DNA from 3 places in the Desulfosporosinus sp. SYSU MS00001 genome. Region 3 is predicted to be linked to each of the others. Evidence: riboswitches for the same ligand, from Rfam matches in the RefSeq annotation. Region 3 holds a riboswitch; each other region holds the start of a gene.

Region 1 (7,993 bases), on a different contig from region 3:
ATATTTCTCAACTTCCCATATTCATCTTGCCACTTTTGGGCTTTACTCAAAAATTCCTCAACCTTAGGATTAATTTTGCTATTTGTCGTCATGGAGCCCCCCTTGAAAATTTAATGTGCAGTTGCTTGTCTGACTAGATTACGAATTATCTTTAGGATTAGCAAAAAACATAAGCTTAATTAGTAGTTAAATTTTCCATACTTTCTTCAATTATCACTCACCCCATGCTATATCAGCGCACCGTTAACTTTAAGACGAAGTAACCGTCTCGATAAAGGTTAGCTGATGCTCCAGTGAGGAGTATTGTGTAGGGTCAGGGGCATCGGAGGCGGTTTTCAAGTTGGGGGGCGTTTGATGAGGGCTTTTGCGTCTCGGGACTCGGGCAATCGTCTTAGGCTTTAGAAAATATTATCAAAAATGGGGGGTAAAGTTTGCTTTTAGTTAGTGCCTGCCTTGCGGGAATTAATTGTAGATATGATGGCAAAAACACGAAAATTGAAGAGATAGTAAAACTCGTTAAAGATGGCAAAGCGATCCCAATATGTCCGGAAGTAATTGCAGGTCTATGTATTCCAAGAGATAGTTGTGAAATTTTAGTTACTGATGATGGTGAGAAAAAGGTTATCAGTAGAAGCAATGAAGATTTTACTGAAGTTTATAAACGTGGTGCACAGCAAACATTAACTATTGCCAAAACCATCGGAATAAATACCGCCATCTTAAAAGCAAGGAGTCCCTCATGTGGATCTGGTCTGATTTATGATGGGACGTTTAGCGGAACTCTGTTAAATGGCTATGGATTCACTGCTGAATTATTATTGGAAAACGGTATTAGGGTTTATACAGAAGAAGACTTTATATTCAAGAAAGAATGACCGCTGGGATAAAGTCTTGGTGGTAGTTTAGTTTCGAAGTGGGAAATTCGTACCTGGATTGCGTTGCAAAGATTAAATGTTGGCAGACTGAAAGAAAGGTGAAAATTTAGGGATGGCAATCAGAGAGATTCTACTACTCGGTAATCCCAAGTTATATAAAGTTAGTGAAACAGTACAAGAAAGCGAACTCGAAGAGTTAGCGCCGATTGTTAATGATTTGCATGATACACTGATCGATTTTAGAAATAAATATGGCGCAGGTAGAGCTATTGCGTCTCCTCAGATAGGCATATTTAAACGACTTTTATATATGTATATTGATGAACCTGTCATTTTCATCAATCCAACGTTAGAGTTTATCGATGCTGAAATGATGGAGATTATTGACGATTGTATGAGCTTTCCGCAACTCCTGGTTAGGGTAAAGAGGTATAGAAGATGTACGATCAACTATTTAGACCTGCAATGGAAACCTCAAAAAATGATGTTGGAAGGAGATTTGTCGGAACTGTTACAACATGAGTATGACCACCTCGACGGGATCTTGGCTACGATGAGAGCGATTGATAATAAATCATTCTTTTTGCGAAGTGAATTGTCTAATTGAGGCATCTGGAAGTCAGGCGTATGATGTAGAAATTTATTTGACAAACTAAACAAACTATTCTATTATTTTAGTAGTTAACAAATTAAATACAATTTTTTATAGGTGCCCCTAATTGGGGATAATAGGGAACCAGGTAAAAATCCTGGACGGACCCACCACTGTAGTTAGACGTTGAAAATGTACATATGCCACTGGGTAACTGGGAAGGCGTTCATTGGAGTCTATAAGTCAGGAGACCTGCCTATAAAATAATGCAAAGAGGACAAAGGTAAAGTTCTAGCTTTTTTTAAGCTAGAACTTTTTTGTTCTTAGTCAACATTACAGGGAGATTGCCATGAATGTAATTGCCAAAATTAGAATTGAAAAACTCAAGTTCCCGAATAATGAGAAGACGGTACTTAAAAACATCAATTTAGAAATTAATCAAGGAGATTTCATCGTCATTACCGGGGGGGTGGCCTCGGGAAAATCAGCATTATTACATGTCCTAACAGGTGCGATTCCTCATTACCATAACGCAGAATTAACAGGAACAGTAACAATTATGGGACAAGACATTAAAGAAATACCTCTCAATAGAATGTTGGATTATATGGGATACATGATGCAGGAACCCGATAATCAAATCATTAGTTTAAATGTCTATGAGAACGTTGCCTTCGGACTCGAAAATCAAGAGCTTCCTTATGAACAAATTGATCAGGTTGTTAAAAATACGCTGGAGTTTGTGGGTTTGCGTGGTTACGAAAAGAGACAAACTTCGTCTCTTTCAGGTGGGCAGGCCCAGCGCGTTGTTTTAGCAGGAGTATTAGCCCTCAAAGTTCCGATTCTAATTCTTGATCAACCCACTGCCGAACTGGACCCACAAGGCCGCCAGGAGATCTATAAGCGGCTTGGGGAGTTAAATCAAACTCAGAATCTCACGATAGTTTTGGTTATGGACCGAATTGAAGAAGTGCTTAACTACGCTAACAGAGTTTTGATTCTTGAAGACGGTGAACTTAAAAAGGAATACTCACCCAGGGAATATTACTGGTACCAAATCAAGTACCGGAAAGAAATGCTCAGAAATGGCAGGCATTTTTATGTTGACAGTAATAAACCCAGGGAGAGCATAGCTAAAATCAGTGATGTTTCCTATCAATATAATAATCAATTACCGGGTTGTGAAAATATTAATTTAGAAGTATTTAAAGGTGATTTTTTGTCAGTTGTCGGTTTGAATGGTTCAGGAAAATCAACCTTGGCGAAATTACTTATTGGTTTACTCAAGCCTGCCAAGGGTGAAATTCGCTTGTTTGATCAGATCATTAAAAAAGGAAACCTGAGAACGATATTGGCTCGTGTCGGATTTTTATTTCAAAACCCAGACCATCAGATTTTTGCTAGCACTTTGGAGGAAGAGGTGGGTTTTTCCTTAAAGCTAAGGGGTGAACGAAATGATTTTCTAAATCAGAAAGTTGATGAATGTTTGCAATTCGTAGGACTGGCGGATTACAAGGAAATGCATCCCCAGCGTCTAAGCCGTGGTCAGCGTCAACTTCTGGCATTAGCATCGATACTTGCCGGTGATCCGGAGTTCATTATTGCTGATGAGCCCACCTCTGGCCTGGATGAGAACCAAGGCTATATGATTATGGAGAAACTCTATGACTTATCGAACAACGGCAAAACCATTCTGTTGATTACCCATGATCTGGCCATGGCAAAAGACTATTCAAACCGCTTAGTTGCCCTATATAAGCATCGCATCAGGCTGGATATTGAGACAAAAGACATAGAGCGGCATCGTGAGGAACTGAAGGCGATTGGTCTGGATTTCCCAAACACTGATACTTTCAAGGAGGGTTATGATGACACTGGCACTTCCGAAATTTGATCCCCGCACTAAGCTTGTCTGGTATATTTTGATGATTTACTTTGCACTGCTCAGTCAAACTGCTGCTCAATTAGGAATTACGTTACTGGTGTGTATTACGTCCTCGTTAATTCTAAGTGGTTCATTTAAACACTCTAAGGCTATGGTAATCATTCTTTTGCTTTTGGGGCTTCAGATCTTGATTATTCAGTTACTGTTTTGCCGGGAGGGTACTTTGATTTATCAATGGGGCATCATTAAAATCTACAGCGACGCTCTGCCGCTGGCGATTACCGGCATACTGAAAGCGACACTTATTTTCTATGCCAGTCTACAGTTCTTTACCTCCGCCTCAGCTCAAGACTTTACCCTGATGCTTGTAAAATTTAAAATTCCCTATCGTTTTGCCATGCTGGTGGGTCTAGGCGTACGTTTTTTACCCCTTATGAAAGAAGAATATCAGTCGATCATCGACAGCCAGCGAACCAGGGGCCTCAAAATGGATAGCGTTTGGGATGATCTGAAAGCAATTATTCCAACCTTCCTGCCTTTTTTATATCGTGCAGTTCGTCGCTCAACGGAAATAGCCTTAGCTATGGAGTTAAGAGGTTACGGGCGGAGTAAAAATCGAACGTTTTCATCGGATATAGCCCTGAAGTCTTATGATGTTGTAATAATTGCCTCGATGTTCTTGGTAATAAGCCTCAGCATAACAACAAGGCTGTTGCCATTAATATAAGACCATAATTAATGATTTAGGAGGAGAATAACGTGAAAGAAAAATTGTTTAGGACTGACACCAAAGCACTTGTAGGAGCTGTCATTATCGGGATTGTATTTGTAATCATGGAGCAGATAACGGGACGAATCGACGGTATTTTAGATCCCACTCTTTTACTGCTTAATGGTACATGTTGGGCATTCTTTACGGGCCTTATTGTTTTAATGTACAAACAACCAGCGGGTATTATTGCAGGATTAGTGGAAGCTATTGTAGCCATGGCAACAGCCTATTCCCCTTTAGCCTTTTTCTTCTTATTTGCCAATACGATCGGTTCCATTGTTTACTCCTTGATTGCTGTTAAGTTATCGATGACGAAATTAAGCCACCACCTTGTAGCTATGTTGGGCTGTAATGTTATCGGCAACTTATGCGTTACGATCGGCTTGATTTATGTTATCCATCTTGATTGGAAAATTGCCTTTTTGTCTTCTGCGCTGACAGCTTTAGTAGGAACCATCGTCGCAGGAAGCCTGACCAAGAGTGTTTATGGTTCTTTACAGAAATCAGCATTACTCTAAAAACTAATTCAAAGTAGATTTCGAAGAGAAAAAGGTCAACAAACATTCGAAACTAAAGGAGGCATTTTAGTTGGAACAGGATTTGAGAGGGTTCATTGAACGGGTTAAATCTCAGATTCCGTCGGAGGTTATCCACGTTCAAGAGGAGATAGACCCTAAGTATGAGATAAGTACGTTGATCATGGAACTGGAGAAAGCCCGCCGCAACCCGTTAACGATTTTTGATAACATAAAAGGTCATGATATTTCTGTGGTTGCCAATGTTCTGGCTCCTCGTGAACGTCTGGCTTTAGCGCTGGAGGTTGCACCTCATGAACTGGCAGCTGAATATTCCAAACGTATTAATCAGCGAATTGACCCTGTGGAGGTAGATGAAGCATCTTTCCGGGAGAATGTCTTGATTGGTTCCGAGGCAGACCTATCTAAATTACCAATTTTAACTCACTTTCCGATTGATGCCGGACCTTATATCACTGCGGGCTTAGTCATTGCCAAAGATCCGGAAACAGGAGTTGAAACGGCCGGATATCATCGGATGCAGCTAAAAGGGAAGGATAAATTAGGGATAAGTCTTCATTCCCGTCAACGTCTTTGGGAGTATTTCCGTCGTTCGGAAGAACTGGGGAAATCTCTCGAAGCAGCGGTAGTTCTGGGCATCCATCCCAACATATCGATGGGTTCTATGGCCTTAGTCCCTTATCATCTCGGTAAATATGCGGCGATGGGAGGATTATTCGGCGCTCCTTTGAAAGTCGCCCGCTGCCAAACCGTCGATCTAATGGTTCCTGCATTTGCTGAGATCGTCATTGAGGGAGAAATTGTCGCCGGAGAGCGGGAATCGGAAGGGCCATTTGCAGAGTTTACGAATTATGCTTGTTATCGCAGTACGGAAAATGTTTTCCGGGTAAAGGCAATCCAATATCGAACGAAACCTCTCTTTCAAGACATTACACCGGGAATGAGTTCTGAACATATTACCATTGTTGCGGTCCAAAGAGAAGGAGACGTCTTAAATGCACTGAACAGGACTCTTCCTAATGTCAAAAATGTCCATGCTCCGGTTTCGGCCTGCGGGTTATTTCACTGCTATATTTCCCTGAAAAAGATCGCCGAGGGGCAAGCCCAGCAAGCAATTTTTACGGCCTTTTCGGTTGATCATAATCTGAAAATGGTGGTTGTTGTCGATGAGGATGTGGATGTCTTTGATGAACGTCAGGTTCTCTGGGCCATGGCTACCCGACTGCAAGCCGATCGGGGTGTGACGATTGTACCACAGCATATGGGTATGGGCTGTACCCTGGATCCGTCATCCGATGAGTTAAGCCGCACCTCAAAAATGGGTATAGATGCGACGAAACCTCTCTCAGGGTTTGCACCGACCGTTGAAATGTCAGCAGAAGTTCAACAACAGATTCGTCGGTTCATGGGATCTTTTGGTTTATAGAGGAGGCAGGGAATGTACGAAATCGCTGTAGACATCGGAGGGACATTTGCTGATTTTGTTGCGAGGGACAAACAAGGGTGCGCGTTGACAGCAAAGATTCCTTCTAAGCGGGAAGACCCCAAAGAAACCATAATCTCAGGATTAAATGACTTGGCTCAAAAATTAGGCCTTCAACTCAAAGAATTCATGCCGCAAATTGATAAATTTGTTCATGGTACAACTGTGGGAGTTAACGCGTTGCTTCAGGGGCAGGGAGCAAAGACTGCTTTGATTACTACTGAAGGTTTTCGCGATGCCATAGAATTACGGCGCTCCCAACTATCGGAACAATGGGATTTCGGCCTGCCATTACCTCCCGTTTTAATTCCCAGGTATCTGCGGATTGGTTTGCGGGAGAGGATGGATTATCGAGGAGTGCCGCTAATCAGTATTGATCAAGCGCAAATAGCGGAAATCGCAGAGTTTTTAACACAAGAAAAGATAGAATCTGTTGCCGTATGTTTGCCGTTTGCCTGCCGTAATCCTGCACATGAAAAAGAATTTAAGTGTCTATTACAGGCTCTCCTGCCTGACGTTTTTATATCATTGTCATCAGAACTTTCCTCACAGGTAGGGGAATATGAACGAACCTCTACAACAGTCTTAAATGCCCGGCTCAGCCCGTTGTTAAGCAATTATTTACTGGAAATAAGTAATCATCTGCGGGATTTCGGCCTGCAAGTACCTATATCAATCGCCCAGAATAATGGCGGGCTGACAGATCTGTTCCAAGCAAGAAAGAAAGCAGTTTCTACCCTTTTTTCCGGCCCGGCCGGGGGAGTAAAAGGGGGCTGGGCCTTAGCCCATGAGTTGTCACTCTCAGAATTGGTCGTAACAGATATGGGGGGAACCAGTTTTGATGTTTCCCTCATCCGCCGGGGTAAAATGGAAATAACCCCTCAGTCAGAGGTTGCCGGATACCCGCTTCAATTACCAATGTTAGATATTCATACTATAGGTGCGGGCGGGGGAAGTGTTGCCTGGCTGGATCAAGGAGGGATGCTTCGAGTTGGCCCCCATTCTGCAGGGGCTAATCCCGGACCGGCTTGTTATGGTTTAGGAGGGGCAGAACCGACGATTACTGATGCTGCCCTCGTGATGGGTTTAATTGATGCTCATGATTTCTTGGGTGGACGAATGATATTAGATGTGGAGCAAGCGTTTAAGGCCATTGAAACAAAAATTGCTTCTCCGTTAGGGTTATCAGTCCCCGAAGCAGCCTACGCCATTTATAAAGTAGCCCTCTCGCTCATGATTGATGCGGTCTATCTCATGACTGTCAAAAAAGGATATGATCCCCGTTTGTTCTCTTTGGCAGCAGTTGGAGGTGCTCTGCCCTTATTTGCAACAGCATTGGCGGCTGGGATTGGCATAAACAAGGTCGTGGTCCCCGAAATGGCTCCGGTTTTTTGTGCTCAAGGGTTACATTATGCTCCTTTTCAAGTTGAGGTATCGAGTGCCATCTTTGAACCTTTAGGTGAATGCGTTAACTCTAATTTGCAGCAAACCCAGCGTAAACTTAAGGATCAGGCGGATCAGGAAATGTCTCGTCTTGGTATTACTCAGGATCAGCGTAATTATGTCTGGTCAGCAGATTTAAAATATTCTGATCAGCATCATGAAATCAGTATCGAATTGCCTTGCGACGGAGCGGACTTTCCGGTTTGGCAAAAGTTGGGTCAGGAATTCCACGCCCAACATCAAAGGCTTTACGGTTATTGTCAGACTGAGAAATCATTAACCTTGGTGAATTTGAAACTGCTTGTCAAAGAGATAGAAAAAATTCCGTCGGTCCAAACAGAGCGTTGTATAATTTTGGAAACGCCAAACGATGGCATGTGTTCAGTGTATCTAAACGGGAAGTTTCA
Region 2 (7,993 bases), on a different contig from region 3:
GGATACGCAAGAGAGACGAGAGGTACCCAAATGGCAGCCTTTCTAAAACTCAAAGAAATCAGCAAGGATTATACAATAGGTTCCAAACGAATCCGGGCCTTAAGGGACCTTAGCTTTGAAGTTACCTCCGGTGAACTGATTTGCATTATTGGCAAAAGCGGCTGTGGAAAAACAACCCTTCTCAGGATCATCGCTGGGCTGGAAAAACAAACTTCAGGAGAGATCATTCTTAATGGCCAGGATCTTAAGGATACGGGAAGGGAACGAGGAATGGTGTTCCAAGAACCCCGCCTATTTCCTTGGCTGACCTTAGAGGCGAATATTGCCTTCGGCATAAGAGGGCGTATGTCTAGGGAATCAGAATATAAAACTGTTGCTGACCTCATGGAAATGGTTGGACTTAAGGGGTTTGCCAAAGCTTGGCCCAGCCAATTATCGGGCGGTATGGCTCAAAGGGCCGCTATTGCCCGCGCCCTGGCAGTAGATCCCGCGATCTTACTCTTAGACGAACCCTTCTCAGCCCTCGATGCCCTGACTCGCACTAAACTCCAGACAGACTTCCTTCATTTGTGGCAAAGAACTCAGAAGACTTGTATCCACGTTACCCATGATGTGGATGAAGCGTTAACTCTCGGCCAGAAAATCATAATCATGCATTCAAATCCAGGCAGAGTCGGGGACGTCATTTCTTTGCCTTTTCCTTATCCACGCTCTCTGGAAAACCTAGAACTCAGAGCCATAAAAGAACGCATATTATCTCTGTTTATTGCTGATTCTGCTGACTAACAAAAAAGCTTGACAAAATATGCCTGACCCCTGTCTAATTAACGTTGTAAAAGGGTATTAAAAAGCAACCAACAAGTCGCTTAAGGCGATCTGCTGGTTGCTTTGCCTTTATTTGTGCTTATTGCTTAGGAAGTTCTAAAACCGCGCCTCTGTTGCCGGAAGTAACCATTCCGGCATAACGAGCCAGGAATCCGGTCGTGATTTTGGGTTGTCTCGGCACCCATTTCGCTCTGCGCTTTGCCAGTTCATCCTCACTCAGGTTGACGTTAATTTTATTGGCCATAATGTCAATTTGGATAATGTCTCCGTCCTCGATTAAAGCGATATTCCCTCCAACTGCCGCTTCAGGAGATACGTGACCGATAGCTGCCCCTCGCGTTGCACCACTGAAACGTCCATCCGTAATCAAAGCAACACTTTCGCCAAGTCCACTTCCCATAATAGCAGAGGTGGGATTTAACATTTCCCGCATTCCCGGGCCACCCTTCGGTCCCTCGTAACGAATGACAACCACATCGCCGGCAACAATCTTACCCGTTGTAATGGCGAGCATTGCGTCCTCTTCGCAATCAAACACTTTAGCCGGCCCTTCATGTTTCAACATATCAGGAGCCACTGCGGAACGTTTGACAACACAAGAATCCGGAGCCAGGTTACCTTTTAAGACAGCAATCCCTCCTGTCTTGCTATAGGGATTTTCAGCGGGCCTGATGACCTCTGTATTCTTGTTTATGCAGCCATCAATATTCTCGCCAACAGTCTTACCTGTACAGGTGATCAAATCCGTTTTGAGCAAGCCGAGTTTGTTAACTTCATTCATTACCGCATAAATGCCGCCCGCCTCATGAAGTTCTTCAATGTAGGTATGCCCGGCAGGTGCAAGATGGCAGAGATTCGGAGTTCGGTCACTAATTTCATTAGCGATATCTACGTTTAATTTAATGCCGCATTCATGGGCAATGGCCGGAAGATGCAGCATACTATTCGTACTGCAGCCCAGAGCCATATCGAGGGTCAGGGCATTTCTAAAAGCATCTTCGGTCATAATGTCTCTCGGCCGAATATTCCTTTTTAGGAGCTCCATAATCTGCATCCCGGCATATTTTGCAAGCTGAATCCTCTCAGAATAAACCGCCGGGATCGTCCCATTGCCACGAAGTCCCATCCCCAATACTTCTGTTAAACAGTTCATGCTGTTAGCGGTATACATTCCGGAACAAGAGCCACAAGTCGGGCAAGCTTTATTTTCATATTCCAGTAATTTTTCCTTGGAAATTTTCCCTGCTTGAAATTCACTAACGGCTTCCGAAACGCTTGAAAAACTTGTTTTCTGCCCATCAACAATTCCTGCCAACATTGGCCCGCCGCTGACAAAGATAGTCGGTATATTCAACCGAGCTGCAGCCATTAATAACCCGGGAACGTTCTTATCACAGTTTGGAACCATAACCAAAGCATCAAAGGCATGAGCCAGGGTCATCGCTTCAGTAGAATCAGCGATTAATTCTCGAGTGACAAGGGAGTACTTCATTCCTTGGTGTCCCATGGCAAGCCCATCGCAGACAGCAATTGCCGGGAAAACCAGAGGAGTACCTCCGGCCATAGCGACACCCAGCTTTACAGCATCTACAATCTTGTCCAGATTCATATGCCCCGGAACGATATCATTCTTCGAACTGACAATACCAATTAGCGGCCTTTCCATTTCCTCATTAGTCAAACCTAGGGCATGAAACAAGGCCCGATGAGGCACAGTCGTTGTTACTGCATCACTATTCATTTTGAACACCTCTCTCTTTTAGGTTGTTTAACATCATTATATCTTGCGTGATGTCTAATGTCTATTGATGAAATAATACTACTCAAAAATTCTTTTTGTCTAACCTTAAGTAAACTCGTTCAACTAGAGTTAAACATCAGAGTTGCGGTGACGAAAGTTTCTTGTGGACACTTACTCTGAAATCGCCTAATGCTATCGCGCTGAAGAATGGTCTCTACCCCCAACAAAGCAAGGTATGAGAACAACTCCCACTTGAAGTGGGAGTCTTACGATTGGATAAATCTCAAAGTACAAATTCGAAAATAAGTTTAATCTTCAACAAATCCAAAACCTCTCATGGCATGAATAATATGCAGCTTCATAGCAGTTTTGGCTCCCTCAGCATCACGAGCTGCTAAAAATTCCATAATCATGCGATGATCATTTAGCGTATTGCGAACCATTTCTTCATTGGTATCCGACAAAGGGACCCCTTTGTTGATAGCTTGGTAAAGAACCGGCATCAGTTGATTCATAAACTCATTATGGGTCGCTTTAGCAATGGCCTGATGAAAGGCCTGTTCAACTTCAGTTCGATCTTCTTTTTTTATGATCAGTTCTTCTTCTAACTTGCCATAATACAAAATTCGCTCAAGTTCTTTATCAGTCGCACGTTTTGCAGCATAATAAGCCGATTGCGGTTCAAAAATAAGCCGCATTTCGTAGAGATCTTGGATATCTGGTTTAAATGCGGAAAGCTCCTTTAATCCATAAGCCTTATTTAAATCCAGGTTATCTTTGACATAAGTTCCCTTACCACGCTGGATTTCCAAGACATTATGAGCGATTAAGATGCGAATAGCTTCTCGCAGTGTCGTACGACTCACTTGTAATTTACCCGCAAGCTCATTCTCATTGGGAAGCTTATCCCCTATTGAAAATTTTTTGTCGATAGTAATCATTGCCAGAATGTCTTCCGCGACATCCTCCGCTAAGCTTCTGCCATCCCTAGCCATCGTCTGCCTCCTTTTCAGAGAAATCGGTCATCTTGCCGAGAAACTTCGTTCAAAAGATAGCCGCTGCCTAATTCAGCAGTAAATCAAAGTCCTTCCAGGTAAAATCCACCGACAAAATACCGATAGGATCTTCAGTAACAACCCAGTTTAAATCTTTAGAAGCTTCCGGCTTTCTAAAACAAATTAAATTCTTATAATGTCCAAAGGCACGGCATATGGAAGGCCTCGCTTTATGAATACCGCAAATATCCTTATCCAGATCATAGAAAATGCAAGTTCCAAAATAACGCTTTTGCTTTTTTAGCTCAGATCGTCTTACCTCAGGCATTAACTTAAGAGCTGTTTTTATGGACCTAAGATCTTGTATTGTGATGGGAACAGGACCACAGCATAATCCCCTACACTCTTTACAGGGCAAACTTTCCATATAGCAACACCACCTAACTATATGCGCTATTATTTTTAACGACCGGACTACTTAAACTTAATCGTGATATCTACAATTTCGGGTGTATTTCCCAACCTAATCGGCGGACCCCAGGTTCCATATCCTGAGGAAACGATGAGTTGAAAGTTTCCTTTTTTAAGGTAGCCCCAATCGTCTTCAAAAATTCGACGGGTAATTAAGCGAATCGGAAACAACTGTCCTGCATGAGTATGACCTGACAGCTGTAGATCAACCCCTTGCTGAACTGGTTCCTCCAATTGTAATGGTTGATGATCCATAACAATAATAGGCAGAGAATGATTAACTCCCTGGAGCAAGGTTTGCAGAGATTTTCTCTGAACCCCATTATAGCGAGATCCGGATCGATCATCCCTTCCAACTAAATAGAAACTTCCATCAATTTCCTGACTGCTGTCCTTCAATACTCTTACACCGGCTGCATCCAAATATTTGGCAGCTTCTTCAGCATTTCCTCCAATATACTCATGATTGCCCAACACCGCAAAGGCCCCGTACTGGGCTTTTAGTTTTTCGAAGGCCTCCGTCATTTCCTGCTTATTAACCGCTTCAACATTCTCGTCAAATACGTCTCCAGCAAACAATACCAGGTCAGGATGCAATTGATTGATCATTCCAACCATCTTGGTCAGATAACTATTATGGATAATCGTTCCGAGATGAATGTCCGATACCATCACAACATGCAATTGTTTTAGAGATCCCGCCTGTTTGGCTATTGTAATATCATAATGATTTATCCGCGGGTTTCGCGCATTCCAGGCTCCGAAGCCTACAATTCCCAGCACAAGAACGAAGATTGCCAATCCAAAAGCAGGATTTAGGCTTTCCTTCAGAGGAATAAGATGAAAAATATGGTTTACTAAACGCAAGAGATCTATGGCAGCAATGATTAATAAAAAGTAAAACATAAAGGCCATCCAATAGGCCCCAATTAGATTTAAGCCTTCGTAAAGCCCCTGAGGCAGAAATTTTTGCAGAAAGCGGGCAATTAAATAGGACAATGAAATCAGCGCAAAGACAAACCAATAGGCTTTAAAAGGAATAAAGGGAATATAACTAAATAAAGCCTGCCAGCCACGCAGGCCGATATAATAATTAATCCCTCCATAGACAAGAAAAAAAACAATTCCTATTAAGATGAAAAATGGATTAAACATTTGAACACTTCCACCCCCGATTTTATAACTATAACACATGGTTTACATTTAATGAACTTACTGTACAAAATCACTTCATTCATGTTATTATTAGAATAAACTAAATAGTTAAGAACAAGTGATCCCTTCCTGAGGGAAAAGGATTGAAAAGGAAAGTCAGTTAAAAGCTGACGCGGTGCCCGCCACTGTAAAAGGGAATCAATTCACACAATGTCACTGGGACAAACCTGGGAAGACGTGAGTTGATAATGATCTTGAGCCAGGAGACCTGCTTATTCTTAAGCCAAACTGCCTACGGGAATGTTAGGGGGTATATATTTGTATTATCTTTAAGCCCTTCTCTTAGCAGAAGGGCTTTTGGTTTTGTCTGAGATCATAATTACTTCACGGGTTAGGAGAGAGGGCCTATGAATAACTCCGCCAAAGGTATTTGGAATCGTCATCGCTGGCTTCCTTATGGTGTTTCTGTCACCGGTATACATTTTCTGGGCATAATCATGCTGTTGTTAAATTTAAAACAATTTCCTCAGTTACTGGGATTTGCTTTTCTCGCTTATACCTTAGGCCTGCGTCATGCCTTTGATGCGGATCATATTGCAGCTATTGACAATACAGTGCGCAAAATGATCCAACAAGAAAAAGACCCTATGGGAGTCGGTTTTTTCTTCTCGATTGGTCATTCAACCGTTGTCTGTATCATGTCCATTATTACTGCTGTTTCTATGCATTGGGCACAACAAAACATCCCTCAAATACAAAATTTCGCCAGCATAATAGGGACCGCAGTTGCCGGAGGATTTCTTTTGCTTATAGGGTTGTTTAACCTTTACATTTGGTTTGATATCTTTGGCTTTTTTAAGAAAATGCGTCAAGGCGAATTTGATGAAGAAAACCTTGATGAACTCTTATTGAATCGAGGATTCGTAACCCGTTTTTTTAAACCTCTCTATCGATTTATAAATAAAAGTTGGCATGTTTATCCTTTAGGCTTTCTCTTCGGGCTTAGTTTTGATACAGCTTCGGAAGTTGCATTACTCGCCATTTCTGCTACACTCGGTACTAAAGGCATGCCCATGACAGCAATTCTTTCTTTGCCTGTTATATTTGCAGCAGGCATGAGTTTGATGGATACAGCAGACGGGGTTTTTATGACGACAGCATATCATTGGGCATTTTCTACCCCTCTGCGTAAAATTTATTATAATCTTTCGGTTACAGGTTTATCGGTTATTGCCGCCCTAGTTATTGGGATTATTGAACTCGCGCAAATACTGTCAACCAAGCTGGGTTACCATAGCAATTTTTGGGTCTGGGTCCAAAGTCTCAACTTTGGTTCTATCGGCTACATACTTGTCAGCCTTTTCGTTATTACTTGGGCAGTTTCTTATATCGTATGGAAGGTCATGGATTTGGAAAATTGCCTGAACTAATTGCCCCTTCAAGCTATTGCTCACTAACGGAGGTTAACAAACATGATTGTTCTTTTGGGGGAATCTCCAGCAGCACGTGAATTGAATACGCAGTTAACGGCTAGAAACATTGATGTTATTCAGAGACAATACTGGTCTGAAGAAACTCCCTTACCGTCTCATCCTGCATTAGTTGTTGATGCCAGTCACCCTTCTATGAGTACTAAATTCAGTTCTTTGCGACGCTGGTGCGAGGAACTGAACATTCCTTTTATCCGCTTAGAGCGACCAGAAACTAAAGTTCCCTCCAGCCCCTTAATTTTTCCTGTCTATGATTGGGAAGAAGCACTGGCCCTGCTTGAACAACGTATTAATACCTTGCGCAAGCAAAAAGGCCATACAATTACCGTCTTTATTACGACAGGCAGCCACCAGCTTCAAACAATTACCACTAGTTCTTTTGCCCAATCAGTGCGTCTCGTGGCGAGAATTTTACCCGAAGGACATTTAGTGCAAAAATGTCGGGAAGCTGGTTTGCATCCCCGGGATATTGTAGCTATGCAAGGTCCATTTTCCAAAGAAATTAATAAAGCCCTTTTTAAGTTTTACGGCGCGGATATTGTTCTTACACGAGACAGCGGTCTTGCCGGAGGAACAGACACAAAGATCTCAGCAGCTTTAGAGCTTGGTTTAGATATTGTTCTGGTCAGAAAAGCCAAAACCAATAATGGTTTAACCGTAAACAGCCCTCAAGAGCTTCTTAATTGGCTGGATCAAAAACTTCCCAGCTAAGAGCTCAGCAAACATATTAATCACAACTTTTGAATCTGTAAAGAAAGCTCTGTTTCTCAAAAGTTATCATTTCTGACAGAATAACAAATCGGTCTGCCAATGATTGTCCATCAGCAGGCCGATTTGTTATATGAGTCTTCTTTTTGTTAAACGGTTTCTTGTTTAGTGCCATGATAATGGTAATACTAACCCGCTACTAACGGCTTTCCAGATCTTGTTTTCTGCTTTGGAATTCAGTGGAATCAATCTCTCCTCGTGCATAACGTTCACGCAGTATATCCAGAGCGCTATTATGGGTGCTAAATCCTTGTGACTGAACTCTTGACCTACTGCGGCGGAAGAGATAGACAGCCAGCAAAATAATAACGACTCCAAATATCAAGGGCATGAAAAAGCCCATCATTCCCATCCCATAGCCGCCATAACCACCATAGCCTCCGTAACCATAACCACCATTACCCCAACCGCCCATCATGCGTCCCCAACCACTCATCATGTAAATTCCCCCTTCAAATTCAATACATTAAAATAATTATTTCCAATATGAACTCAAAATCTTATTCCTGATTGGCTTTTTCAAGAGAAACTGTTTGTTTGCGCCCGCT
Region 3 (7,993 bases):
GCTTAATATGGGAAATACTTGTCCGCTGAGGTAGTAGTGTTGAACTGACAAATATTATCATTTATACTTTAGATAAATATCTGGCAAATTTTAATAAAGGATTAGGATTATTAGAATACTTCTCTGACATCGAACTTTATAATTATTTTTTCTGACTAGAACAATAACTTCTCATAACGTAACGTAAAAAGTGCAGAGAGATGAAAATTCTCTGAATGAGATTCTAATAAATTGCTAATAGGAGATAGCTATGGCGCGAAACAAAGATCGACATACCTGGCGCGAGGGATATACAACAGGCAGCTGTGCTGCAGGTGCTGCCAAAGCAGCTTGCCTTCTCCTGGGTGGAGATTGTTTGCCGGAACGAATCGAAATACCTTTGCCCAATCAAGCTCGTTTAGGGATGCCGATCCATTCCGGAAACCTTGAAAATTCAAGGGCAACTGCAAGTATTATCAAGGATGGCGGAGATGATGCCGATATTACTGACGGCTTAGAGATTCGTGTCCTCGTGCGCGAGCTTTCGGCTCAAGGAGAGATTCGTATTCGTGGTGGACAAGGCGTGGGCACAGTCACTAAAAAAGGCTTGGATCAGCCTGTAGGTGAAAAGGCTATTAACTCGGTCCCCAGACGAATGATACGCGAAGCAGTTCGAGAAGTCTTTCCCCAGGAAGAACTTGAAATTACCATTGAAGTTCCGGGAGGCGAAGAGACTGCAAAACGCACCCTAAACCCCCGTCTGGGTATCGTAGGCGGGATTTCAATTCTGGGAACTAGTGGGATTGTTCGTCCCATGTCCGAAGAAGCCTTCAAAACCTCGATTTTACCGGAATTAGACCAGGCAGTGGCCTACGGACATAAAGCAATAGTTTTAACTCCAGGACATTATGGATTTCGTGTGGCGACAGAAGGTTTTGATGTTCCCACCGAAGCTGTTATTCAAATGAGCAATTTTGTCGGTTACCTTTTGGAAGAAGCTGTTTACCGAGGTATTGAAGACGTCGTTTTATTAGGACATATCGGCAAATTGATTAAAGTTTCGGGAGGTATCTTCCACACACATAATCGCGTGGCTGATGCACGGTCGGAAATTTTACTGGCTCATGCTGCACTCTTCGGAATTAAAGCCGAAACCTTAAGAACACTAGCAGAGTTCCCTACAACGGAGGGAGCTGCTCTAGAACTTTTAAACCTTGGTCACCAAGAATTGCTGCATCATTTAGCTCATTTAGCCGGCGAACGGGCACAAGCTTTTACGTTTGGCCGTCTTCGAGTGGGATCCATCATGACCTTATTGAATGGTCAGCCTGTAGGCTGGGATATGAATGCTCAAGAGATCGTTGCAAAACAACAGTGGAAATGGAACGTCGGTAAGGCTTAATGGTCTGGGAGTAATACGTTTTTTATCCCCAGCTAAGACCCCCACCTCATAAGTGGGGGCTATACTATTCCTTCGATTTCTTCGGTGGGGGTAGAGTCCATCCTTCGCGATAGAATTTGTTATGAGCTAGGCGCTTTTGGGGAAAGTGTCCACAGGACACTTTCGTCACCGAAGCCCCGATGTTCAGCTTTAGCTGAACGAGTTCACTAAGAGAAGCCCTAAAGTCGAGTGCTCGATTTTAGGGCTTCTTGATTATTATGGAATCTAGGTAAAGGATTCGTGTAGTTTAGGGCAGTGTTTCAATATCATCTTCAATTGGGGTTTCAACAGTTGGAGATTCAGAAGAGTACGTAACAACTTCAGGCTCGGATTCTGAGTCCGCCTGGATATCAACCGCAGACGAGCTGGCGATGTCAATGGAATTTAATTTTTTGGGTTTTAAATCCTGCCAGAGGACTTGAAGATCTTCTTTAATTTTCTTTCCCTTGTCGAGCAGGTTTGAGCCCGTTTCTTTTAAAGCCTCTGCTTGGTGAACTGTGCAGTCTTGAACTTGCTCGGCAAGATTTTCTGCTTTTGTTTGAATATCTTTACGTAATGCTTCCCCGCTCTTAGGTGAGACCATTAAACCAACAACGGCGCCGGCCACTCCGCCAACTAGCGCTGCAATGGCGACGGAGGCGATACTCGCAGTTTTTTTACCTTCGGGCATCTTATCAAAAACTCCTTTCTTTGCACTCTATGCAAAATATCTTATTCTTTAATAGACGGTGAAGTGTCAAATGCTTTATGGTATAATATAACATAAATGGTTAAAATAATTATATAATCTTTGTAGGATATTACCAAATACCATTTGAATTGCTTAAAACAAATTGCTTAACATTGCCTAATTAAGAAATAAGCTATAAAATAGTATTAATCAATGATAGTAAAGCTTTATTTTAAATTTTTTTGAAAAGAGGAATTTTGTTAATACTTATAGAATACTCAGATATTCGGATAATCTAATGAAATCTCATTTAGGTTTTACAATTTTATAAAATACTTAAGGTTCCTCAGGCAACGAGGATCTAAGAGGGGAAGCCGGTGACAATCCGGCGCGGTCCCGCCACTGTGAACAAGGAGTTCTCTTCCATTGCTTTATCTGTTGTAAACATAGGAAGAGAATGATGATTTGAAGCCAGAAAACCTTCCTTAAGTAATTCACAGACCTACGAGCGATAGGAGATGTGTGTGTTTATTAAAGGATAAACCATACGAGCCGCTCAGGCTCTTTTTTAATTGTCCCAAAGTTCCAAGTAAGGTTTTGGCAAAACGTTAGTCAACCACGGAAGAAGGGAAATCAATGTTGAAGGTAATCGGAATCGGTCCCGGAAGAACAGAATGGCTGCCGCCGGCCGTTATAGATCTGGCTATGAACTGTGAGGTTTTAATTGGAGGATCTAGAGCTCTCAAGCTTTTTCCTGATTTCTTGGGTGGTCAACACTGTTTAACGGGAGACCTTAAGGCCAGCCTTGAGGTCATTAGAACGGCCTTATTGGCTGAGAAAGAGATAGGAGTTCTTGTCTCGGGTGATCCAGGCTTTTTCAGCCTTTTGCCCAGACTAAAAAAGGAATTTCCGGGAGAGCAAATAGAAGTCTACCCCGGAATCAGTTCTCTTCAATTTGCCTTTGCCCGAGCAGGACTCCCTTGGCAAGAGGCTGATTTTGTAAGTGTCCACGGACGGGATTTATCAGTACTTCCTACCCAAATAAGACGTCTGACGGGAGTATTAACCGGAGGGACGAACACTCCGCAAAGAGTCGCCCAATTTTATATTGATCTTGGACAAAATCCGAATATTTCAATGGGGAATGCGTTAGCTTACCCTGAAGAGCTATGGCAAACTATGGACGCCAGGCATCTAGCTCAAGAAGGTGCCTCCTTGAAGAATGCAATTCTTATTTTGCATCCGGAGCTAGATCCGGTAATAGATGATCAGGCAAAGAATTCAGCACATAATTCGGCGAATAACGTACTCCGAGGACGAATAGGGATACCGGATCAGGAATTTTTGCGGGGAAATGTTCCAATGACTAAGTCGGAGATCCGAGTTCAAGTTCTCGCTAAAGCCCAAATCTCCAGATCTGACAGTATTGTTGACATTGGCGCAGGCACTGGGAGTATTAGTATTGAAGCTGCCGGTTTAGTCCCGGAGGGAGTTGTCTATGCCATTGAGCATAATCCTGAAGCCCAAGCCTTGATTCTTGCTAATCAGCAGAAGTTTGGCGTTTCAAATCTTCATTTAATTCCCGGAAGCGCCCCCGATGTTTTTCCGGAACTTCCACCAGTTAATGTCTGTATCATTGGGGGAAGTAAAGGGCGGCTGGAGGATATTTTATTAAATGTGCCGCTTCTTGAAGGTGGCAGGATCGTCATTACAGCCGTCACCCTTGAAACTATGTCTCAGGGAGTAAAATTACTTTCAGAACTGGACTATCAGGATATTGATATTGTTTCTCTTCAAGCTGTCCGCTGGCAGCCCGTTCACAATCTGCATATGGCCCAAGCCTTAAATCCCATCTTTATACTATCTGCACGAAAAGGGGTAAGATTATGACAACAACATGGGGTAAATTTTATGGAGTCGGAGTTGGCCCGGGAGATCCTCGCCTTCTAACTCTGCAAGCCGTCGATGTCCTGCAAACGGTAGATTTGGTGGCTATTCCAAAATCAAAAATGGAAAGAGAAAGTGTTGCTTGGGACATTGCCAAAGTCCACTGCCCGGCTAATGTGCGTTTGCTGGAACTGGAAATGCCCATGACGTCCGATCAACAGGTTTTAGCCAAGGCCTGGCGAGACGGAGCAGAAATGCTCTTACATGAGCTGAAGATAGGTAAATCTATTGCCTTTATTACGTTAGGTGATTCTTCCTTATATAGTACTTACAGTTACCTGCTGAACCTTCTTCAAGAGCAATTACCTTCCGAATTAATTACTACTGTTCCTGGTATTACAGCTATGGCAGCCGCGGCCGCGAAAATTAATTTGCCGCTTGCCACGGGAGATGAGCCCTTAGTGGTCCTGCCGAGTACGGAAGACGTTGACCAATATCTTGATTTTCCTAATTTAGTTTTGATGAAAGTTTCGCGCAGGCTTCCGGAAATTCTCAACCTTCTCCAAGAGCGAGACAGAAAAGCCGTTTTGCTTACACGTTTAGGTCAGCACGGAGAGCAAATTTGTTGGGAACCAAAGCCGGAAGATTTCCAAACCAATAAGATCGATTACCTTAGCCTGCTCTTGGTCAAAAAGGATTTATTAGGGAGGGAAAACGGTGAGGGAAAATAAACCTAAGGGAGAAGTTATCTTTGTAGGTGCAGGCCCGGGAGATCCTGAACTGATCACCATCAAAGGATCCCGAGCCCTGGAGAGAGCAGATCGGGTCATTTACGCCGGATCTTTAGTCAACCCGGATTTGCTTAAGCTCTGCAGGCCGGGAACGCCTTGTCACGACAGTGCCTCTTTGACTCTGGAAGAGGTGGCCGCTTTAATGATCGAAGGAACAAAAAGAGGGGAAACTATTGTCCGTCTCCATACGGGAGACCCTAGCATGTACGGCGCAATCAAAGAACAATTTGATCGCTTAGACCAAGAAGAAATTTCTTATACTGTGGTTCCGGGAGTCAGCTCAGTTTTTGCCGCTGCGGCGGCAGTCAAACGGGAGTTCACCTTGCCGGATATCAGTCAAACCTTGATTCTTACCCGTTTGGCTGGACGGACACCCGTACCGGACCGTGAAGCTTTAACCCATTTAGCGCAGCATCAATCCAGCATGGCGATTTTTCTAAGCGTACAAGATATGGGGGCTGTTGTTGAAGCCTTGCTTGAAGGAGGTTACCCTGTCTCAACTCCTATTGCAGTAGTTTCTAAAGCCAGCTGGCCGGATGAAGAAATTGTCGTTGGAACTTTGGAAACCATTGCAGATAAAGTGAATACTGCCGGAATCCGCAAACAGGCTCAAATCCTTGTGGGAGATTTCCTGGATCCGGCAGGAGGATATGCCCGTTCTAAGCTTTATGACCCGACATTTACTCATGAATTCAGACAGGGAAAAGAGACGTGAAGATAGCGTTACTGGCTTTAACAGATCGAGGTTTGGCAACAGCCTTGCGCATTGGGGAAAATCTTCCCCCCGGTTCGGCCCAACCGACCTTCTGTCTTCATGCAAAAGCACTTTCAGCAAGCTCAGGAAAAATCCCCAAGACTATCCCTTTACAACCCTTTCAGCATTTAGGTGATCTCGTCCCAACCTTATGGCAGGATTGTTCAGTACTTATCTTCATCATGGCCTCAGGTATTGTGGTCCGGCAGATTGCCCCACTCATCGATCGGAAGGACCGGGACCCCGCCGTACTGGTTTTAGACGAGGCAGGAAATTTCGTAATTCCTTTGCTTTCCGGTCATTTAGGGGGAGCGAACGCCTGGGCGAGAGAAATCGCCAAGCATCTCCAAGCCCAAGCGGTTATCACTACAGCCACAGACGGCCGGGGAATTACGGCACCTGATGAATATGCCCGAAGGTTTGGGTGGAAGGTTGAACCTGTTGACCATTTGCCCGCTGTTAACCGGTTGCTTTTGGAACAAGGGTATCTTAATGTACTTAAACCAGTTGATTTTTCGATTGATCAACGTTGGTTGGAGGATCCTCACTATCGTTTTAGGGATTGTATAAGAAGATTCGCTAAACCTATGATTGGGTTGGATAATCCTATAGATGCCAAGGACGGTAAGGACATTAAGAATATAAAGGATATTAAAAATACTAAGGATACTAAGATTACTGGGGTCGCTGAGAGCTTCAGTATATCTCAAGAAACAGCTCTGAAAGAATACCAAAATAACCCAAACGTAATTATCGATGCCTTTCCTCGCGGCAATACTAAAAAAGATTGTATTTATCTAATCCCTCCGTTCTTAAGTGTGGGAGTCGGGTGTCGCCGGGGAATTTCCAGTAACGTGGTTTTAGATGCGATTACCTCAGCTCTGGAACAAATTGGGGCATCATTAAAGGCCATATCCGGTCTTTATAGCATCGATTTAAAAGCTGATGAAGCAGGTTTGCAGGAAGCGGCGAAATCCCTCGGGGTTCCCTTGCGGACCTTTTCAGCTGATGAACTTCAAGCAGTAAATAGCCAAGAAAATTTAACGCGCTCAAACTTTGTAAAAGAAAAGATAGGAGTGGACGGAGTATGCGAAGCAGCGAGTATCCTGGGAGCACACATGGGGCATCTGATTCTGCCCAAGACCAAGGGACAGGGAGTCACGGTGGCGATCAGCACAGCAAGCTCTATGTCGTGGGACTTGGCCCCGGAGACCCCGAGCACATGACAGCACGGGTTCAATCTGTACTAAACGAAGTCGAATACATTGTAGGTTATAAAACTTACATTGAGTTAATTCGCCCTTTCTTAACCCATCAGCAAGTCGTCGCCACAGGTATGCGGCAGGAAATCGATCGCTGTCGGGAAGCGATTCGCTTAGCGGGAGAAGGACATCGCGTTGCCGTTGTAAGCAGCGGTGATGCCGGAGTCTACGGGATGGCCGGAATTATCATTGAATGTATGGAACAGGCTGGGCTTTTGGACCTGCCTCTGGAGATTATCCCAGGAGTTACGGCGGCCTCGGCTGCAGCCTCCATGCTTGGTGCACCGTTAATGCATGATTTTGCTGTAATCAGTTTAAGTGATTTGCTTACCCCTTGGGAAGTCATTGAAAAACGAGTTCGTTTAGCAGCTGAAGGGGATTTCATTTTTGCAATTTATAATCCGAAAAGTCAAGGCCGTACCCAACACATTGAAACAGTCCGGGAAATCCTCTTGCAATATCGCCGACCGGATACTCCCGTCGGCCTTGTTCGAGAAGCCTTACGGGGTGACGAATCCAGTGTCCTGATTACGAACCTTGGTGAATTTACCAATCATCCCATCGATATGCTGACAACGGTTATCGTTGGAAACTCTCAAACCCGTATTGTGGGACCTTACATGGTTACTCCTCGAGGTTATAAACTGTGAAGCTATTTCTCCTGGCAGGAACGGAGGATGGACGTAACCTGGCTGAAACCTTAAAGACTCGGGGACATGAGGTTTTAGTATCGACACTAACTGCTTACGGCGCAGATTTAGCCGCAGAATCCGGGCTGGACGCCCGTTCTGGAGCAATAAATGCCAAGCAGCTTACAGACCTTCTACGAAGCGGATCTTATTCAGCCCTCGTTGATGCCACCCATCCTTATGCCATACAAGTCAAGGAAACGGCCCAATTCGTTTGTTCTGAACTAAAAATACCCTATCTGCGCTGGGAGCGTTTACCTCTGGAACTTGAGGATCATCCTCTGATTCATTGGGCCGAGGATATCCCGGATGCTGCCCAAAAGGCCTCCGACCTGGGGGAACGCATCTTGCTTACCACCGGGAGCAACTCTTTGCCGGAGTGGAGGACGCAGTCCTGCCTTGACAACAAAACCCTTTTTATTCGTGTCTTGCCGACGTCTCAAGTTTTAACACGCTGTGAAACCTTAGGATTCAAGCCCAATCAGATCATTGCTGCTCAAGGGCCGTTTTCTCAAGCCTG

What was found. A riboswitch is a leader RNA that binds a small molecule or an ion and turns the genes downstream of it on or off. The one in region 3 is predicted to bind cobalamin.
Region 1: it holds a riboswitch for cobalamin, as region 3 does, so the genes downstream of both, ACPUYX_RS17250 (ABC transporter ATP-binding protein) here and cbiE (precorrin-6y C5,15-methyltransferase (decarboxylating) subunit CbiE) in region 3, are expected to answer to the same signal.
Region 2: it holds a riboswitch for cobalamin, as region 3 does, so the genes downstream of both, ACPUYX_RS14885 (HoxN/HupN/NixA family nickel/cobalt transporter) here and cbiE (precorrin-6y C5,15-methyltransferase (decarboxylating) subunit CbiE) in region 3, are expected to answer to the same signal.

Annotation. Positions count from the first base shown of each region.
Region 1 covers NZ_JBNFTW010000011.1:38,560-46,552, reverse strand. Annotated here, with positions in the region: gene ACPUYX_RS17265 (YdeI/OmpD-associated family protein) at 1-92, opposite strand, end outside; gene ACPUYX_RS17260 (DUF523 domain-containing protein) at 432-875, shown strand; gene ACPUYX_RS17255 (peptide deformylase) at 988-1,482, shown strand; cobalamin riboswitch at 1,566-1,741, shown strand; gene ACPUYX_RS17250 (ABC transporter ATP-binding protein) at 1,817-3,361, shown strand; gene ACPUYX_RS17245 (energy-coupling factor transporter transmembrane component T family protein) at 3,336-4,079, shown strand; gene ACPUYX_RS17240 (hypothetical protein) at 4,112-4,642, shown strand; gene ACPUYX_RS17235 (UbiD family decarboxylase) at 4,713-6,086, shown strand; gene ACPUYX_RS17230 (hydantoinase/oxoprolinase family protein) at 6,099-7,993, shown strand, end outside.
Region 2 covers NZ_JBNFTW010000008.1:77,782-85,774, forward strand. Annotated here, with positions in the region: gene ACPUYX_RS14855 (ABC transporter permease) at 1-46, shown strand, start outside; gene ACPUYX_RS14860 (ABC transporter ATP-binding protein) at 31-786, shown strand; gene ilvD (dihydroxy-acid dehydratase) at 905-2,566, opposite strand; gene ACPUYX_RS14870 (FadR/GntR family transcriptional regulator) at 2,875-3,561, opposite strand; gene ACPUYX_RS14875 (YkgJ family cysteine cluster protein) at 3,629-3,988, opposite strand; gene ACPUYX_RS14880 (metallophosphoesterase) at 4,036-5,187, opposite strand; cobalamin riboswitch at 5,287-5,477, shown strand; gene ACPUYX_RS14885 (HoxN/HupN/NixA family nickel/cobalt transporter) at 5,595-6,617, shown strand; gene ACPUYX_RS14890 (precorrin-6A/cobalt-precorrin-6A reductase) at 6,660-7,388, shown strand; gene ACPUYX_RS14895 (SHOCT domain-containing protein) at 7,585-7,884, opposite strand; gene ACPUYX_RS14900 (SHOCT domain-containing protein) at 7,946-7,993, opposite strand, start outside.
Region 3 covers NZ_JBNFTW010000007.1:88,527-96,519, forward strand. Annotated here, with positions in the region: gene cbiD (cobalt-precorrin-5B (C(1))-methyltransferase CbiD) at 251-1,381, shown strand; gene ACPUYX_RS13705 (YtxH domain-containing protein) at 1,668-2,090, opposite strand; cobalamin riboswitch at 2,413-2,592, shown strand; gene cbiE (precorrin-6y C5,15-methyltransferase (decarboxylating) subunit CbiE) at 2,727-3,980, shown strand; gene cobI (precorrin-2 C(20)-methyltransferase) at 3,977-4,708, shown strand; gene cobM (precorrin-4 C(11)-methyltransferase) at 4,695-5,483, shown strand; gene ACPUYX_RS13725 (cobalt-precorrin 5A hydrolase) at 5,480-6,748, shown strand; gene cobJ (precorrin-3B C(17)-methyltransferase) at 6,745-7,434, shown strand; gene cobK (precorrin-6A reductase) at 7,431-7,993, shown strand, end outside.